DNA from 2 places in the Peribacillus sp. NPDC006672 genome. Region 2 is predicted to be linked to the other one. Evidence: riboswitches for the same ligand, from Rfam matches in the RefSeq annotation. Region 2 holds a riboswitch; the other holds the start of a gene.

Region 1 (8,414 bases), on a different contig from region 2:
ATGACTGAGTGTAATGCAGATTACGATGGCCAATCCGGCGATGATGCCGGCGATTGCGCCATATTTATTGATCGGATTCTTCTTCTTCAGACTAAATAGAAGGGACGGGAACAGCTGTGTGATGAGACTGTATCCCATGAGAATTAATGCTGACATCGTTTCGCCGCCGTTTAAGGTGAAGTAGACGGCTATAAGGGCAATGATTGGGACAAGGATTTTTGCCAATCTTACAACGTGGCGATCTGATACTGTAGGTGCAAATTCCTTATAGACGTTTTTAGCGAGCAGTGTAGCGACGCTCATCAAAAGCATGGATCCCGGCACCAATGCGGTCAGCAACCCAGCTCCGCCGATTATACCTATAAACCATGGGTCAAAGGTCTCGATCGAAAGGCGCAGCAATGAGAGGTCTGCATCTGCCCCAACGAGTCCAGGCACTTTCAATATAGCTGTAAACCCTACAAAAAATACGAATAACAGCATGAGCGTATATAAAGGGCTGATGATGGCATTTTTTCGAAATACCTTCCCGCTGCGAGCTGAATAAACAGCGCTGAAAACTTGGGGCCACATATAGAAACCGAATACGAGCAATATTACCGTGGAGATGAACCATGATACGCTAAGTCCCTGCTCAGGGAACTTTAGAAAGCCAGGCTTGGCCGCATCAATTGCTTCGAACATCGGCTGAAATCCACCAAAGTAATGAATGGGCAGATAAATTCCTAAGAATCCTATAATGGCGATCATCATGATATCTTTAATGACTGCTGTCCAAACTGAACCGTGTATACCAGAAATCATTACATAAATGGTAAGGCCGATCGCCCCCATCCAAACCGCCGCAGACATTGAGATTGCACCATAAGATGCCTCTGAGACAATGATCCCCAGTCCTTTCAACTGCACGACGATCACTGGAATCATCGACACTACACCGACGAGCGCAGCCAAAATTCCTAACCTGGGACTCTTATATTTGCTTACAAAAAAATCGGATTGGGACATCAGTTTATTTTCTTTGGCATATTTCCATATTTCCGGAAGGAGCCAATAGGATAATACGTAAGACAAAGTAATGTAAATAAGAACATATAGAGCGGGTGCGCCCTTGCCATAAGCCCAGCCGCTGCCACCAAGGAAGGAGAAGGTCGTATAGATTTCCCCAGCCATCAGCAGAAAGACGAATATTGCACCAAAACCGCGTCCGCCCACCGTCCATTGTTCCAAGTTCATATCTTTTCCTTTTGAAGAACGAATGCCTAAAAATATCGATAGCAGTAAAAAGGCTAAAATGATTAAGAGGGAAATATTCATTCCTGGTCACCTTCCCGATTCCGGGGATCCAGCTTATACATGATGCCCAAGATGGCAGAGGTGAGGACTACCCACATAGCCATCCAGAACATATTGAAAGGCATCCCTAATACATAAGGTTCTATTCTATTAACAAAAGGTAGAAATCCTAGTATGCCTATAAAAGGAACTAGAGTAAGGATATATATAATCTTCATTAAACAAACCCCTCCGTTTTAAATAAAGTGAAACGTCCAACAATGGGGGTTTTACTTCAGTGCCACTGATGGATGGGTGAACCAAACTGGGATGGAAAATTCATACTACGGATGTGCCTTCTTTGATAAAGGACCGATTATAAATATAAGCTTACACTATTTTATATGAAATTTAATGCAGTTACTTGATATATTTTTAGCAACAGCGCCGACTGATAAAAGATAAAGCCTTGAATTCTTATAGAGTTCAAGGCTTTATCCCTTTGTTATCTTTTTTTCTGATAATTATATAGTATCACCAAGACCATGAACCAGATTGGCGTCATGAGCAGTGATAGCCGTGTAGCCTCAGCGAATAGCATAACGATAAGGATGAACAGGAATAATCCTAAAATGGCGTAATTGATAAAGGGTGTAAAAGGAGCCCTGAAAGTTGATTCGGCTCTTAGGTCCGGCCGTGTTTTCGAATATTTGATATGGGAGATCAAGATGATGCTCCATACCCATATGAAACAGATGGCACTGATGGTTGTCACAACGGTAAATGCCTGTTCCGGTATCAGTTTGCTTAACAATGCTCCTAGTGATACAACGATTGTTGATGTTAATAAGGCATTGCTTGGAACAGCCTGTTGATTTAATTTTTCCAGTTTAGCAGGGGCTTCTCCATTCCTGCTTAACGTATAGAGTATTCGGCTTGTTGAAAATAAACCGCTGTTGCATGCAGAAGCAGCTGATGTCAAAACGACGAAATTGATGATACCTGCAGCGACAGGAATGCCGATTAGCGCAAAGACTTCTACAAATGGGCTGCTCGTGGCATCCAGTTGTGTCCAAGGGTTGACGCAGAGAATGACGAATATGGCACCAACATAGAAAAGTAAAATCCGGACAGGGATTTTATTGATGGCAGACGGAATGTTCTTTCTTGGGTTTGCCGTTTCTGCAGCTGAAACCCCGACCAATTCGACACCTACAAAGGAGAAGACGACCAACTGTAAAGACAGCAGGAATCCGGAAATGCCATTGGGGAACATGCCTCCATGAGTCCATAGGTTCGTTAGGGAAACCGTTCCGGTATTGGTATTGAAGCCGATGACCAAAAGAATGATCCCTACGAATATCAAGGCGATGATCGTGATTACTTTAATGATGGCAAACCAGAATTCCAATTCGCCAAATAACTTAACGGTCAATAGGTTCAAACCTAACAGAATGACAAGGCATATTAGAGCCGGAATCCATTGAGGGATATCGAACCAGTATTGTATATAGACACCGACAGCTATAATATCGGCCATTGCGGTCATGATCCAACAGAACCAATATGTCCAACCAGTCACAAAGCCAGCCCATGGGCCGACATATTCGGTTGCGAATTCAGTGAATGACGTATACCCTGCATTGGATAAGAGCAATTCGCCTAGGGCCCTCATCACAAAAAACAAGGCAATTCCAATTATTAGATAGGAGAAGATGATGGATGGACCTGCCAATTGTATGGCTTTCCCGGATCCTAAAAATAAGCCGGTACCAATGGTTCCTCCTATTGCAATAAGTTGTACATGACGATTTTTTAAATCTCTTTTTAATTCCTGTTTAGCCAATTCGTACGCCCCCGTCTTTTATAGTCTTGGTAGTGAATGATTTCAAACCTGCATGGTCTTGGAGAGGGACGTGATTTTTTCACCCAGCTTGCATTTTCCAATGGTTTTCACGAGTGTTGTTTCAGTCCAATCACAAAGTGGACAATAAAAAAAGAGATTGGATAATACCAATCTCTTAAAGGGTTCAGAATAACAATTTATCATTCGTTACTCTTCTGTCCTTTTGCCTGAGATTGTGAATCCTTCGGCGCTGCATCTTGTACAGTCTCTCCAGAAGCTGCTCCTGCTATAGTGTCATCCATAGCATTCATCGCTTGCTTGTATGCGGTTGTGTAAAAATGTCTGTCTGTGGTGATCTTCCACTTATGAAACATTCATTATACTTATAAAATAATATTGGAATTCTATCATCTATTTTTCGGAAGGTCAACAAATTTTTTTAAAAGTTAGCCAGGTCTTATGAGGTTTATAACACATTGAAATGTTCTAATCTTTTTAACGTTCACTTGAAAGGACTTTGAATGGGCTCAAAGCAGAAGTGATTGTTTTCTATTCTTTTTTTTTGTAATCACTATTATAAAATACTGATTCACTTTTTTATAAAGGTATTTTAAAAATCGCCAAGATATATTTAACAACTGTTTTCTTGAAAAATACATTTGTATTTTTAAGGAGTATTTACTATTATAAGATAAGAAAACAAAATTAAAGTGTTATTTATATGATTACGATAAGTCATTTCAAACCACAATAATTAATAGAGAGTCGATTGGCGGTAAGGATGGAAGAGCATTGCTGCTAATATTGCATCTAGGGGAGTTAATCATGTCAAACAAGGAATTAAAGAGAGGGCTGGAGGCACGTCACATTCAGATGATAGCTTTGGGCGGAACCATCGGTGTCGGGTTATTCATGGGATCGGCGAGCACGATTAAATGGACAGGGCCTTCTGTAATGCTTGCTTATGCCATCGCAGGTATATTTATATTTTTCATTATGCGTTCCATGGGGGAGATGCTATATTTAGAACCGACAACGGGTTCTTTTGCTTCCTTTGCTAGCAGCTATATACATCCTTTGGCAGGTTATATGACTGCTTGGAGCAATTGGTTTCAATGGGTAATCGTAGGGATGTCCGAAATCATCGCCGTTGGAATGTATATGAAGTATTGGTTCCCGGAGTTACCAGCTTGGATTCCAGGTGTGGTCGCCATGATCATCTTGGGGGCAGCCAACCTCATTTCCGTAAAATCTTTCGGGGAATTTGAATTTTGGTTTGCACTTATAAAAATAATAACGATCATATTGATGATTATTGCCGGCCTTGGCCTTATTTTCTTTGGAATAGGGAATGGCGGAGATGCAATTGGATTATCGAATCTTTGGGCAAATGGCGGCTTCTTTACGGGAGGCTGGACAGGATTCTTCTTTGCGCTTTCCCTTGTCGTGTCTTCCTATCAAGGCGTTGAGCTTATCGGCATCACGGCCGGAGAAGCGAAAAATCCAACGAAGACCGTAACAAAAGCGATCCAAACAATCATATGGCGCATTTTAATTTTCTATATTGGAGCTATATTCGTCATCGTGACGGTTTATCCTTGGGATAAACTAGATGACATCGGAAGCCCATTCGTTTCAACCTTTGCTAAAGTCGGTATCACAGCAGCGGCAGGCATCATTAACTTTGTCGTAATCACTGCGGCAATGTCCGGATGCAACAGTGGGATCTTCAGTGCAGGGCGTATGCTTTATACACTTGCATTGAATGGCCAAGCTCCGAAAATCTTTGCAAAAGTTTCTAAAAGTGGAGTGCCGGCATATTGTACGATCGCTGTACTATTAGGATTGGGCATTGGGGTTGTCCTGAATTACCTTGCACCGCCGGAATTATTCCTTTATGTGTACAGTGCGAGTGTTTTACCCGGAATGATTCCATGGTTTGTCATACTTATCAGTGAGCTTAAATTCAGAAAGGTAAATGCTGCTGAAATGGAAAAACATCCGTTCAAAATGCCGTTGGCCCCTTACAGTAACTATGCGACAATTGCCTTTTTACTGATGGTGCTTGTGGGTATGTGGATCAATCCCAGTACTAGGATTTCCTTGGTTGTCGGGATCGTTTTCCTAGCATTGGTCGTAGTAAGTTATTACATGCTGAAAATGGATAAACGAATACCATTGGATGTTAAATCCGATGATGAGGTTTCCAGTTAAGAATTCACGTGCCATTCGATAAAAAGATGAGAGTAATACGAGTTTTTCTATAATAAGGATTTTGGGAGATCATCTTGTTTAATCTACATTCATCACTCTAGCTATGTCGAGTGTGTTTCCCATAAGTTTAAATATAATTGACACTAATTAAAGTCGTGCATAAATTGTGGACAAAACAAAGAGAGATAAAGAGAAATCTTCATCCCTCAGGCATTTTTCCCAACTTGTGCATGACTTTTTTTGAGGAAAGAACAGTTATTGCAGGGGAAATTCTCAATAAAGGCCTGGAGTATTTCAAGTATTTCCTTTGTTAGAAAATAAGATTTTCCTAACTGGTGCATAAATTCTATGTAAATGTTGTTGAGATATAATTTGTAAAAAATGAACGGTTTATTTTGCACATATAGGCTAATGTTTTAGCATATGTTCTAAAAAACAAATGTTTGTTTTTTGAACCTTGATTCACCTAATTTTTTCAAATTCAAAAGAATACTGAAGGTGGAATTTAAAATAATCTTATTTATGTAACTGGCCCATGGGGGAGCATTTAGAGTATAAGCCGCGCCCCTGGGCAAGCACTTGATTTATAGAAATAAATATTTTTTTGTGTAGACACAGCTATATGAGTATAAAGAAAACATGGTTATTTTATGACCATGTTTTTTATTTATTAAAAAGTGCTGGCGATTGGAACGGTTTTTTGTTTTAGGGATTTTTTTAGTCTTTGCTGGAATTCACAAGTAAAACATGAAAAGTCACAAGTGAAAAATGAAAACTTGCGAGTTAAGTAAAAAACTATATTCTACTTTTTAGTGCGAAGGTTGAGGTGAAAATATGAATTAGATTAATTGAAATCACTTCCACCTATAGCATGTGTCTCTTCCTAAAGGTTTTCATAGTATATATAATTCTCTACATCATCTGAGAAAGGGGTTTATATTTTGGAGAGAACAAAGCTTACCGGGCGTATTGTTAGACCTAATGATGCCGAGTATGAGCATGCCAGGGTAAATAATAACTTAAGTTTTCCTAAATTCCCAAAGGTCGTTGTGTTTTGTCAAAATACCAATGATGTGTTGAATTCACTGAAATGGGCCAGGGAAAATCATACACCTTTCCGGGTTAGGAGCGGCAGGCATAGTTATGAAAACTTTTCATTAGTGAATGGCGGTCTAGTCATTGATATTAGTGAAATGTACAAGATTAAGGTCAATCGTGAAAAAATGATCGCAAAAATTGAAGCCGGAGCTGAGTTAGGGCAAGTATATAATAAGCTATGGAAGTATGGCACGACGATTCCGGCTGGGACCGAAAGCGGTGTTGGTCTTGTAGGTCTTACGCTTGGTGGTGGTATAGGTATGTTAACGAGGCGTTTTGGACTTACTTGTGACAATCTGGTTGAAATAGAAATGGTAAGGGCGTGTGGAAAGAGGGGCGCCAAACTCATTAAAGCAAATAGGAAAATTAATAGTGATTTATTTTGGGCATGTCGCGGGGGTGGAGGGGGAAACTTTGGCATAGTCACTTCTCTTACTTTCAGGGTATACCCTGTATCAAGGATATCAATTTTCTCCGTCACATGGGGGTGGAAAGATTTCGAAGCGGTGTTTAATGCCTGGCAGGATTGGGCCCCTCAAGCTGATGAATGTCTAACTTCTGAAATTGAATTCAAGGCAAAGGAAGTAAACCAAATTATCGCTCAAGGTGAATTTGTTGGAACGTCATATAGGTTAAAGCAGATTCTAAAACCTTTGACGAAAACTGGTTCACCAACAAATGTCATGATTAAGGAAGTCCCGTACATTGAAGCTGTACGATTCTTTGATGATCCGAGTGGAAGTCAACCGGCCCATCGTAAGAAGTCAGGTTCTTTCATTGAAAAAACTTTTCCTAAGAGAGCAATCTTGACGATGAAGCATTTTCTGGAAAACGCCCCGAATGAAAATGCAGCCATTTGGCATCAATCCCTTGGAGGAGCGGCAGGCCGTACGGAACCAAAGGAAACGGCATTTTATTATCGGAATGCTTTAATCGCTCAGGAGTATTTGGCTACATGGACTAATCCAGAAGAAGAGCGGCAAAACATTCATTGGATCAAGGAACTTAAGTACGCCTTGTCTCCGTATACTACTGGTGACTATGTGAATTGGCCGGATGCCCTCATTAAAGATTGGCCAACTGCGTACTATGGAGAAAATTTCAAACGGCTTCGAGAAGTGAAAACGACCTATGATCCATACAATACGTTTAGATTCCCTCAAAGCATACCGCCATTAAAAAAGTGGGGTTGAAAAAGCTTTTCGAAATTCCCTTTGGATGCACCAAAATCAGCCTTTTCCTGCTTGAAATCCTGGATAATTGGTCATTCCGCCATCAGCATATAAGGTCATGCCCGTTACGTAGCTTGATTCAGCTGAGGCTAGCCAGGCAGCACAAGCGGCAATCTGTTCAGGCTTACCGATATATCCCATCGGTATCAGGTCGATTACTTCTTGTTTAGCTTTTGGGTCATTGAACTTCTCGGCATTAATGGGTGTGTCGATTGCGCCGGGGGAAATGTTATTTATGCGTATCCCTTTAGGAGCATATTCAAGTGCAAGGGTTTCTGTCATCATCTTCACTCCGCCCTTACTTGCTGCATAATGGACAAAGTGAGGCCATGGAATCCGGTCATGAACGGAAGACATATTAATGATATTGCCCTTGATATCATGATCGAGCATATAACTGATAGCTTCCCTGCTTGCGAGGAACATCCCCGTAAGGTTTACATCGATGACTTTCTGCCAATCCTCAAGCGTTAGCCTTTCGCTCGGGACTTCATTTTCAATGCCTGCATTGTTGATCATGATGTCGATGGTACCGAAAGTGTCGATAGCAAATGAAAGTAATTTCTTTACATCAGCTTCCTTAGAAATGTCACCTTGAATGGCTGCGGCTTTTCCGCCTGCTGCTTCAATCGTTTTGGTGATTTCCTTATGGTCGCCATTTTCAGTGTGATAACTCAATACTACATGTGCTTTTTCTTTACCGAACCTTTCGGCCATGGCTTTACCTATCCCTTTTGCCGCACCAGTGA
Region 2 (8,414 bases):
GTATATCCCATTGGTTTGGCATTGTCCCTTTTGCTTTGTCGATGTTCGTAAGGAAAAATATCAAAAAATAAAACAGATGTCCTAAACTTAGGACATCTGTTTTTTAGCATCGTTTTTACTATCCCAACGCCCTATCTGAAAGGTAAAATAAACCTCCGTTGATGATCGATATTCGGATGTTCGGTTCATATTGAGCTTTTAAGGCTTCTTTTTCGGTAAAATAACTTTCACTTTTTTCGTCCATATCCTTGTAAAAATGCTCCAATAAATTTAAGTCATTCTGCCAGCGCAGCATGGCTTCTTCCGCCCAAGAATGGTCATCATCCTCGAAACTCGTTCTAATGTATGTATCGAGTCTTGCCAATCCACTCTTCGGCATGATGAGCGGTGAAAGCGTAAAGGAGTAATCCGGTATTTTGGGGGTGACCTTAATCGGTAAAACCCGATGGTGAAATCCTTCCATGATTTCGCCCGAGATTAAATTCAATCCAATGGACATAAAAGTATCTTTTTTACGATCGCATTGATAGGATACTTTCACATTCAGGGTAAGCCAAGGAAACAATGGATTATTCCTGCCCATTGATTGAGGAGTATCCTCAAAAAGTCTAGTATACCCTGCTAGCTTTTTTGTTGATTGAATAATCTGATGGAGGCGAGGGGAGCCAAAATGAATCATTTCTCCCTTTAGGTCGGGTGGGGCTTGTTCTGGATCGGTAATGAAAGTCATCTGGGCTGGGTTCGGAATGCCACCCGTTTTTTCCAGGTAGTGCCAATAAAAGGGCCGGTTCATTAATTCTTTATCCATTTCTATCGTTAGTTGAACTGTGAGGTGGGTTGGTTTATTATCCAGTATTTCACAATCATTGGCGTTAAAATAAGTTATTAAAAAATCATGAATTTCCTGTTGCTGCATGAACCTCACCTTCCTTCATGGATTGAGCGAATTGGATCAACGATGAAAAATTATCCATCTTGACTTTCATTTCGCCCTCTGTTTTGGACTCGCCGACCACATCAATTAAATATTCTTCAATGTTGTTAATATCCAGTTTGGTTAGAATATCATCTAATTCACCAATTACTTTTTCAAATAAATTAATTTTTTCGTATAGTAACTTTAGAATATGTTCTTCAACAGTATTTTTCGTGGCAAAGTTGTAAATTCTGACATCTTCTTCTTGTCCAAGGCGGTGAATCCGCCCAATTCTTTGCTCAAGCCTCATGGGGTTCCATGGCAGGTCAAAATTAATCAAGTGATGGCAGAACTGAAGGTTTATTCCTTCCCCGCCAGCTTCTGTTGCAATTAATACCTGTATTTTCTTTTGGAATAATTCTCGCATCCAGTCTTTCTTTCCACGTTTAAATCCGCCTCGAAAAGGGACTGAAGAAATTCCATTCTGTTGCAGATACCATTGTAGATAAAGCTGAGTCGCTCGGTATTCGGTAAAGATAATCACTTTGTCATCAATTTTCTTGATCAGTTCCAAAGCTTTTTCAGCCTTGGAGTTCTGAACCGTTTCATTCACCTTTGAAAATAAATCATCAAGCTTTGCCAAAAAGTCAGGGGTAGGCTGGTCGTATTTGGCTTTCATGTTTTTTAAAGTATAAAAGACCGCCTCTCTGCTGCTGCAGGCTTCTCTTTGGAGAGTGAGAGCAGAAAAGGAGCTTCCTTTTGTTCCATCAGAAATAGGTTTGAATTTGGAAACAGCATCGTACAATGCTTGCTCGGTTGGAGAAAATTCAATGGTGATGGTTTCCACATGCCTTTTTGTCCATTCAATACCAGTATCGGCCCTCCGGTTTCGAATCATAACCGTGTTGACCAATTCCTTTAGGTGTTCATCTTCAATTATGTTCCGGCCTTTCCCTTTATATTTTTCCGAAAAGAGTGAGGCATTTCCTAAGTGGCCTGGTTTCAATAACGAAACGAGGTGAAAAATTTCTTCAACTTTATTTTGAATGGGAGTAGCTGTCAGAAGTAAACAAAATTTCTTTTTCAGATTTTGGACGAATTCATAGTTTTTCGTCTTATTATTTTTAAGTTTATGAGCTTCGTCAATGATGATGAAGTCATATTCCTGATTGAAAATGATATCACGATGTGGTGCACGTTTCGCTGTATCAATGGATGAAATGACCACATCACAGGAGTCCCAGACATAACTTTTTCTCTGAACGACTGCCGGAATATGAAACTTCGTATTCAATTCAAAAGCCCATTGTGTTACAAGGGAAGCCGGTACAAGGATCAATACCTTCTTTACAAGGCCTCTGATCATATACTCCTTGAGGATCAAGCCGGCTTCAATTGTTTTTCCGAGCCCTACCTCATCTGCTAAAATAGCCTTTCCATTCATCTTTTCGACCACTTGCTTTGCAGCTTCCAATTGATGGGGAAGCGGGGTTAACTGAGGAAGGTGCTTGGGTGCCTGTAAACCTTCAAAATCAGGGATGATGAGATTTTCCTCCATTTGAACCGCCAACTTATATAGTTCCCAATTTCCCCATGGACCGTCATTATCCATCTTTTGTAAAAACTCGTCATTCCATTCAGAATTGAAGGATATATTGATTTTCATAGAAATAACTCCCTCTTAAATCATAAATTCCTTAATATAAGGTCAAAACCCGAACATTTCATATGTGAAGTAAGAAAAATATTTCTCTTCAAAAGATATTGCAGAGATAAGTTTCTTAGGGTAGGATATAAGTATATTTAGAAAATTCCAATTTCCAAACGCTAAAAAGAATCTTTGTATCGATGGCAGTTCGCGTTTTCTTAGTATGGGCTATAGGCACCTGCTTTATCCAAAATTTACTGAAGGAGATCATTCAAACGGTTTCTGAAGTTTTTGGAGATTTGGCAGAGAAGGCATTCCAAGATGCTCAAAGGTTTTACTAATGGGTGGGGCTTATTCACTTAATTTCATTGGTAGACCATTATATGCGGGTGAAGATAAGGGGAGAGACTACGGATGTAGCGCCGAAGGAGCAAACTTAGCAGTGAATCTCTCAGGCAAAAGAACTCTTATTGGACGCAACTCTGGAGAGCGCCGCCCGTTTGGGACGGCCACCAAAGGGGAAAACCTATTATATAGGTAAACTTTCAGGTTTCAGGACAGAGAAAAAGCTCAAACGGGCTTTCTCTGTCCTTTTTTGTGCTTTTTTCACATCATGAATCAGGATATCTGATGCGTAAGGACAAAAAGCTTTTGATAATGAAGCCAATTTAATTTTAAAAAATCTGAGGGGGGTCATTTTTTGACCAATTTAAAAAGAACACCACTATTTGAGGTTTATCGTGAATGCGGAGGGAAAACGATTGATTTTGGCGGCTGGGAACTTCCTGTCCAATTTTCGGGTATAAAGGACGAACATGAAGCGGTACGTACAAAAGCGGGTTTGTTCGACGTTTCGCATATGGGGGAAGTTGATGTTAAGGGTCCTGGGAGTCTTTCCTTTTTACAGAAGATGCTGACGAATGATATATCAAAGCTGCAAACGGGCGGTGCCCAATATACGACTATGTGTTACGAAAACGGCGGGACGGTTGATGATCTCATCGTTTATAAAAGGGCGGAAGACGACTATCTGCTCGTGGTCAATGCAGCGAATACAGAAAAAGATTTCGATTGGCTGCAAGCTAATCTAACGGAAGATGTCCAAATTACGAATGTATCGAGTGACTATATACAGCTAGCACTTCAAGGACCATCTGCAGAGAAGATATTGCAAAAACTTTCGGAAAATACTACCTTAAGTGAAATTGGATTTTTCAAGTTCAAGGAAAATGTCATGATAAATGGTATCTCCACGTTGGTATCCCGTACTGGATATACTGGTGAAGATGGTTTTGAAATATATAGCGACAGTGAAAACGGCCCTGCCCTTTGGAAGGCGATTTTGGATGCCGGAAAGGAAGAAGGGATACAGCCGATTGGTTTAGGTGCTCGTGATACACTGCGTTTTGAAGCGAAGCTGCCGCTGTATGGGCAGGAGCTTTCAGCGGACATTACTCCAATAGAAGCCGGGATTGGTTTTGCGGTAAAAGTGGATAAGGAAGCCGATTTTTTCGGGAAAGCCGTTCTTGCTGAACAAAAGGAGAAAGGGGCACCCCGCAAGCTCATGGGAATTGAAATGATTGACCGTGGCATTCCTCGTCATGGGTATAAGGTTTACAGCGGGGACAAAGTCATTGGGGAGGTCACGACTGGTACCCAATCACCAACGCTGAAGAAAAACGTAGGATTGGTACTTATCGATAAAGAATATTCGGTGCTGGATGCGGAAGTTGAAGTGGAAATCCGTTCCAAACGTTTGAAAGCCGTTATAATACAAACACCTTTTTATAAAAAACCACGTAAATAGAGGGGAATGGTCATTAGATGAAACATCGTTATTTACCCATGACAGAGCAAGATAAACAAGAAATGCTGGAAGTTATAGGGGTACCTGCTGTTGAAGAACTTTTCAATGATATCCCTGAAAGTGTTCGCTTTCAAGGAGAATACGATATCAAACCTGCTAAATCGGAACCTGCATTAATGAAAGAATTATCAAGGCTTGCTGCCAAGAATGCGGATCTTAAAAACTATGCTTCCTTCCTTGGTGCGGGTGTCTATGACCATTATGCACCGGTCATCGTCGATCACGTTCTTTCCCGTTCTGAATTTTATACGGCTTATACACCTTATCAGCCTGAAATTTCACAGGGTGAGCTGCAGGCCATCTTTGAATATCAAACGATGATTTGTCAATTGACGGGTATGGACGTAGCTAACTCCTCCATGTATGACGGCGGGACTGCGCTAGCTGAGGCGGCCATGCTTGCTTCAGGTCAGACACGGCGCAAGAAGATTCTCATTTCAGGAGCAGTTCACCCTGAATCAAGAGAAGTTGTGAAGACATATGCGAAAGGGCAACGCGTGGAAGTGATTGAAATTCCTTATAAAGACGGTGTGACGGACATGGCTGCTTTAAGGGAATTAATGAATGATGACATTGCAGGAGTGATTGTTCAATATCCGAATTTTTTTGGTCGAATAGAGCCATTGAAAGAAATGGAAGAAATCATTCATGGCGTCAAGTCCATGTTTATCGTTTCCAGTAATCCGCTTGCACTTGGGGCTTTGACACCCCCTGGTTCACTCGGTGCAGATATCGTGACGGGAGATGCTCAGCCATTTGGCATACCAGCGGCATTTGGTGGACCTCATTGCGGATATTTTGCCGTCACGAATAAACTTGTAAGGAAAGTCCCGGGCCGACTCGTCGGTCAAACGGTGGATGAAAATGGAAAAAGAGGGTTTGTGCTAACGCTTCAAGCTCGTGAGCAGCACATTCGCCGTGATAAGGCCACATCCAACATTTGTTCCAATCAAGCGTTGAATGCCTTGGCAGCTTCTGTTGCAATGACAGCGCTTGGGAAAAAGGGTGTCAAAGAAATGGCCGTGCAAAATATTCAAAAAGCGCATTATGCGAAAAAAGCTATAAAGGCAAAAGGGATAGAAGTGATGTTCGACGGTCCTTCATTTAATGAATTTGTCATTAAACTGCCTGCTTCGTTTTCAGAAATCAATAAAAACCTTTTTGAAAAAGGGATGATTGGCGGTTTTGATTTAGGTACGGTTTATCCTGAGCTGAAAGACCATATGTTGGTTGCGGTAACGGAACTTAGAACAATAGAAGAAATCGATGCACTTGCGCAGGAATTGGGGGATCAACATGAATAATCAAGATCAATCACTCATTTTTGAAATCAGCACTTCCGGTCGAATCGGGTACAGTCTGCCAGAAATGGATGTTGCAACTATTCCGCTCGAAGAAATTCTTCCTGCCGACTACATCCGTGAAGAAGAGGCAGAGCTTCCTGAGGTGTCCGAACTAGATATCATGCGTCACTATACAGCACTTTCCAAACGGAATCATGGGGTGGATTCGGGTTTTTATCCGCTGGGTTCATGCACGATGAAATATAATCCGAAAATAAATGAAAATGTGGCACGCTTTAACGGTTTCGCCCATATCCATCCATATCAAGACCCGACTACAGTCCAGGGAGCCTTGGAACTATTATTTGATTTGCAGGAACATTTAACGGAAATCACAGGGATGGATCTAGTAACATTACAACCTGCAGCAGGTGCACACGGTGAATGGACAGGATTGATGATGATTCGCGCTTTTCACGAAGCGAATGGCGATACAGAACGGACGAAAGTGATTGTACCTGATTCTGCACACGGTACGAATCCTGCCTCTGCAACTGTTGCCGGACTTGAAACGATTACAGTGAAGTCCGATGAAAATGGGTTAGTCGACCTAGAGGATTTAAAGCGTGTTGTCGGACCGGATACGGCGGCCTTGATGCTGACGAACCCCAATACATTGGGATTGTTTGAAGAGAACATTTTGGAAATGGCACAACTTGTCCATGATGCCGGTGGGAAGCTTTACTATGACGGAGCCAATCTGAATGCAGTGCTTTCAAAAGCACGCCCGGGTGATATGGGCTTTGATGTGGTTCACTTAAATCTCCATAAAACATTCACAGGTCCGCATGGCGGCGGCGGTCCGGGTTCCGGACCTGTAGGGGTAAAGTCGGATTTGATTCCCTATTTGCCTAAACCGCTTGTGGTCAAACAAGATGATCAATTCGTTCTTGATTATGATCGCCCGCAATCCATTGGCAGGGTAAAACCTTATTATGGGAACTTCGGGATAAATGTGAGAGCTTATACGTACATTCGTTCAATGGGTCCTGATGGTCTTAAAGCCGTCACAGAGAATGCGGTCATCAATGCCAATTATATGATGCGCAGATTGGAACCTTATTTTGACTTACCATATAATCGTCATTGTAAGCATGAATTCGTATTAAGCGGACGCAGGCAAAAGAAATTAGGGGTCAGGACACTAGATATAGCCAAAAGATTGCTGGATTTCGGGTATCATCCGCCAACCATTTACTTCCCGTTGAACGTTGAAGAAGGAATGATGATAGAACCGACTGAAACGGAGTCAAAAGAAACGCTGGATGCGTTCATCGATGCTATGATCCAGATTGCCAAGGAAGCGGAGGAAACTCCGGAAATCGTTCAGGAAGCCCCGCATACAACCGTTATAAAGCGGCTTGATGAAACTCTTGCTGCAAGAAAACCGATTCTGCGTTATCAAGCCTAGCCTGATAGCTTACATGAAAAAATCCCTGCCTGTCGGCGGGGATTTTTTCATGTTTATGTATCCTGTGAAAGAATTTATCAAAGTCCAAGAGCCTTGATGTACATGAAGGGCTTCTTGATCAAAAAGAGCCCATGCGAAGATGGGGCCTTATTTCTTTGCTTTGATTTTACCGGTCCACATTTTGAAACCGCCCTTTAGGTGAAAAAGTTCCCTGTAGCCCTTTTTGTAAAGCATGGCTGCAGCTCTTCCACTGATGATTTCGCTTTGAGCGTACAAGTATACAGGCTTGTCCGGCCTAATTTCGACCAAGCGAGTTTTCATTTGCGTCATAGGGATGTTTCTTGCGCCTAAGATATGACCATTATCGAAATCATTCGGTTCCCGCACATCGATTAGCTGCACTTTTCTGTAGTTAGCGATAAATTCGTCCTGTGTTAATGTTTTAACGATTTTACGCTGGCGGTACCAATTAAAAAGTGAATAAGCAATAACCACTCCTATGATGATGAGCAGTGTATATAATATTTCCAAGCATAAAAACCCCCTTCTACCTAAACGATTACAGACAATCCTTATTATATAATTGCTTTACCCAATAATCAAAAAGAATTTTCATCAAATTCTTTATCGACTTGATAGCACTTTCTTTTTTAGAGTGTTAAAGTCTGTTAAACTACTACATGTGAGTTTTTTAGTGGGGTATAAAGGAATTACTGAAAAACAGTCTATTGAAATGAGGGGTAAGGATGACTAAGGAAAAATGGGGTTTTATAGATTCTGGATATTGTTCACCGGCTTTTAATATGGCGCTGGACGAAGCACTGTTAAACTGGCAAAGCAAAGGGGAAATTCCGCCAATCATACGCTTTTACGGTTGGAATCCAGCGACATTGTCGATTGGTTATTTTCAAAAGGCAGAAGCGGAAATCGATATGGAAGAGGTCAAAAGGCAGGGTCTTGGTTTTGTTCGCAGACCAACAGGAGGACGAGCGGTACTGCACGAGCATGAATTGACTTATAGCGTAATCGTTCCAGAATCTTATCCAGGAATGCCATCTACCGTTACTGAAGCATATCGTGTCATTTCTGAAGGAATATTAATGGGGTTCAGGAATCTTGGATTGGATGCTTATTTTGCTGTGCCTCGGACCGAACAGGAAAAAGCGGCTTTAAAGGCGCCAAAGTCTTCAGTCTGCTTTGATGCTCCAAGCTGGTATGAACTGGTTGTT

Evidence for each region. A riboswitch is a leader RNA that binds a small molecule or an ion and turns the genes downstream of it on or off. The one in region 2 is predicted to bind glycine.
Region 1: it holds a riboswitch for glycine, as region 2 does, so the genes downstream of both, ACQKKK_RS18680 (amino acid permease) here and gcvT (glycine cleavage system aminomethyltransferase GcvT) in region 2, are expected to answer to the same signal.

The regions. Positions count from the first base shown of each region.
Region 1 is NZ_JBNNOR010000012.1:14,382-22,795, forward strand. It holds gene ACQKKK_RS18670 (sodium:solute symporter family protein) at 1-1,317, opposite strand, end outside; gene ACQKKK_RS18675 (DUF3311 domain-containing protein) at 1,314-1,514, opposite strand; gene ACQKKK_RS18680 (amino acid permease) at 1,781-3,121, opposite strand; glycine riboswitch at 3,327-3,405, opposite strand; gene ACQKKK_RS18685 (amino acid permease) at 3,947-5,335, shown strand; gene ACQKKK_RS18690 (FAD-binding oxidoreductase) at 6,277-7,626, shown strand; gene ACQKKK_RS18695 (glucose-1-dehydrogenase) at 7,663-8,414, opposite strand, start outside.
Region 2 is NZ_JBNNOR010000001.1:548,118-556,531, forward strand. It holds gene ACQKKK_RS02765 (YqzE family protein) at 1-71, shown strand, start outside; gene ACQKKK_RS02770 (YqhG family protein) at 119-916, opposite strand; gene ACQKKK_RS02775 (DEAD/DEAH box helicase) at 894-2,582, opposite strand; glycine riboswitch at 2,954-3,041, shown strand; glycine riboswitch at 3,045-3,127, shown strand; gene gcvT (glycine cleavage system aminomethyltransferase GcvT) at 3,265-4,371, shown strand; gene gcvPA (aminomethyl-transferring glycine dehydrogenase subunit GcvPA) at 4,389-5,735, shown strand; gene gcvPB (aminomethyl-transferring glycine dehydrogenase subunit GcvPB) at 5,728-7,185, shown strand; gene ACQKKK_RS02795 (rhodanese-like domain-containing protein) at 7,333-7,716, opposite strand; gene ACQKKK_RS02800 (lipoate--protein ligase family protein) at 7,932-8,414, shown strand, end outside.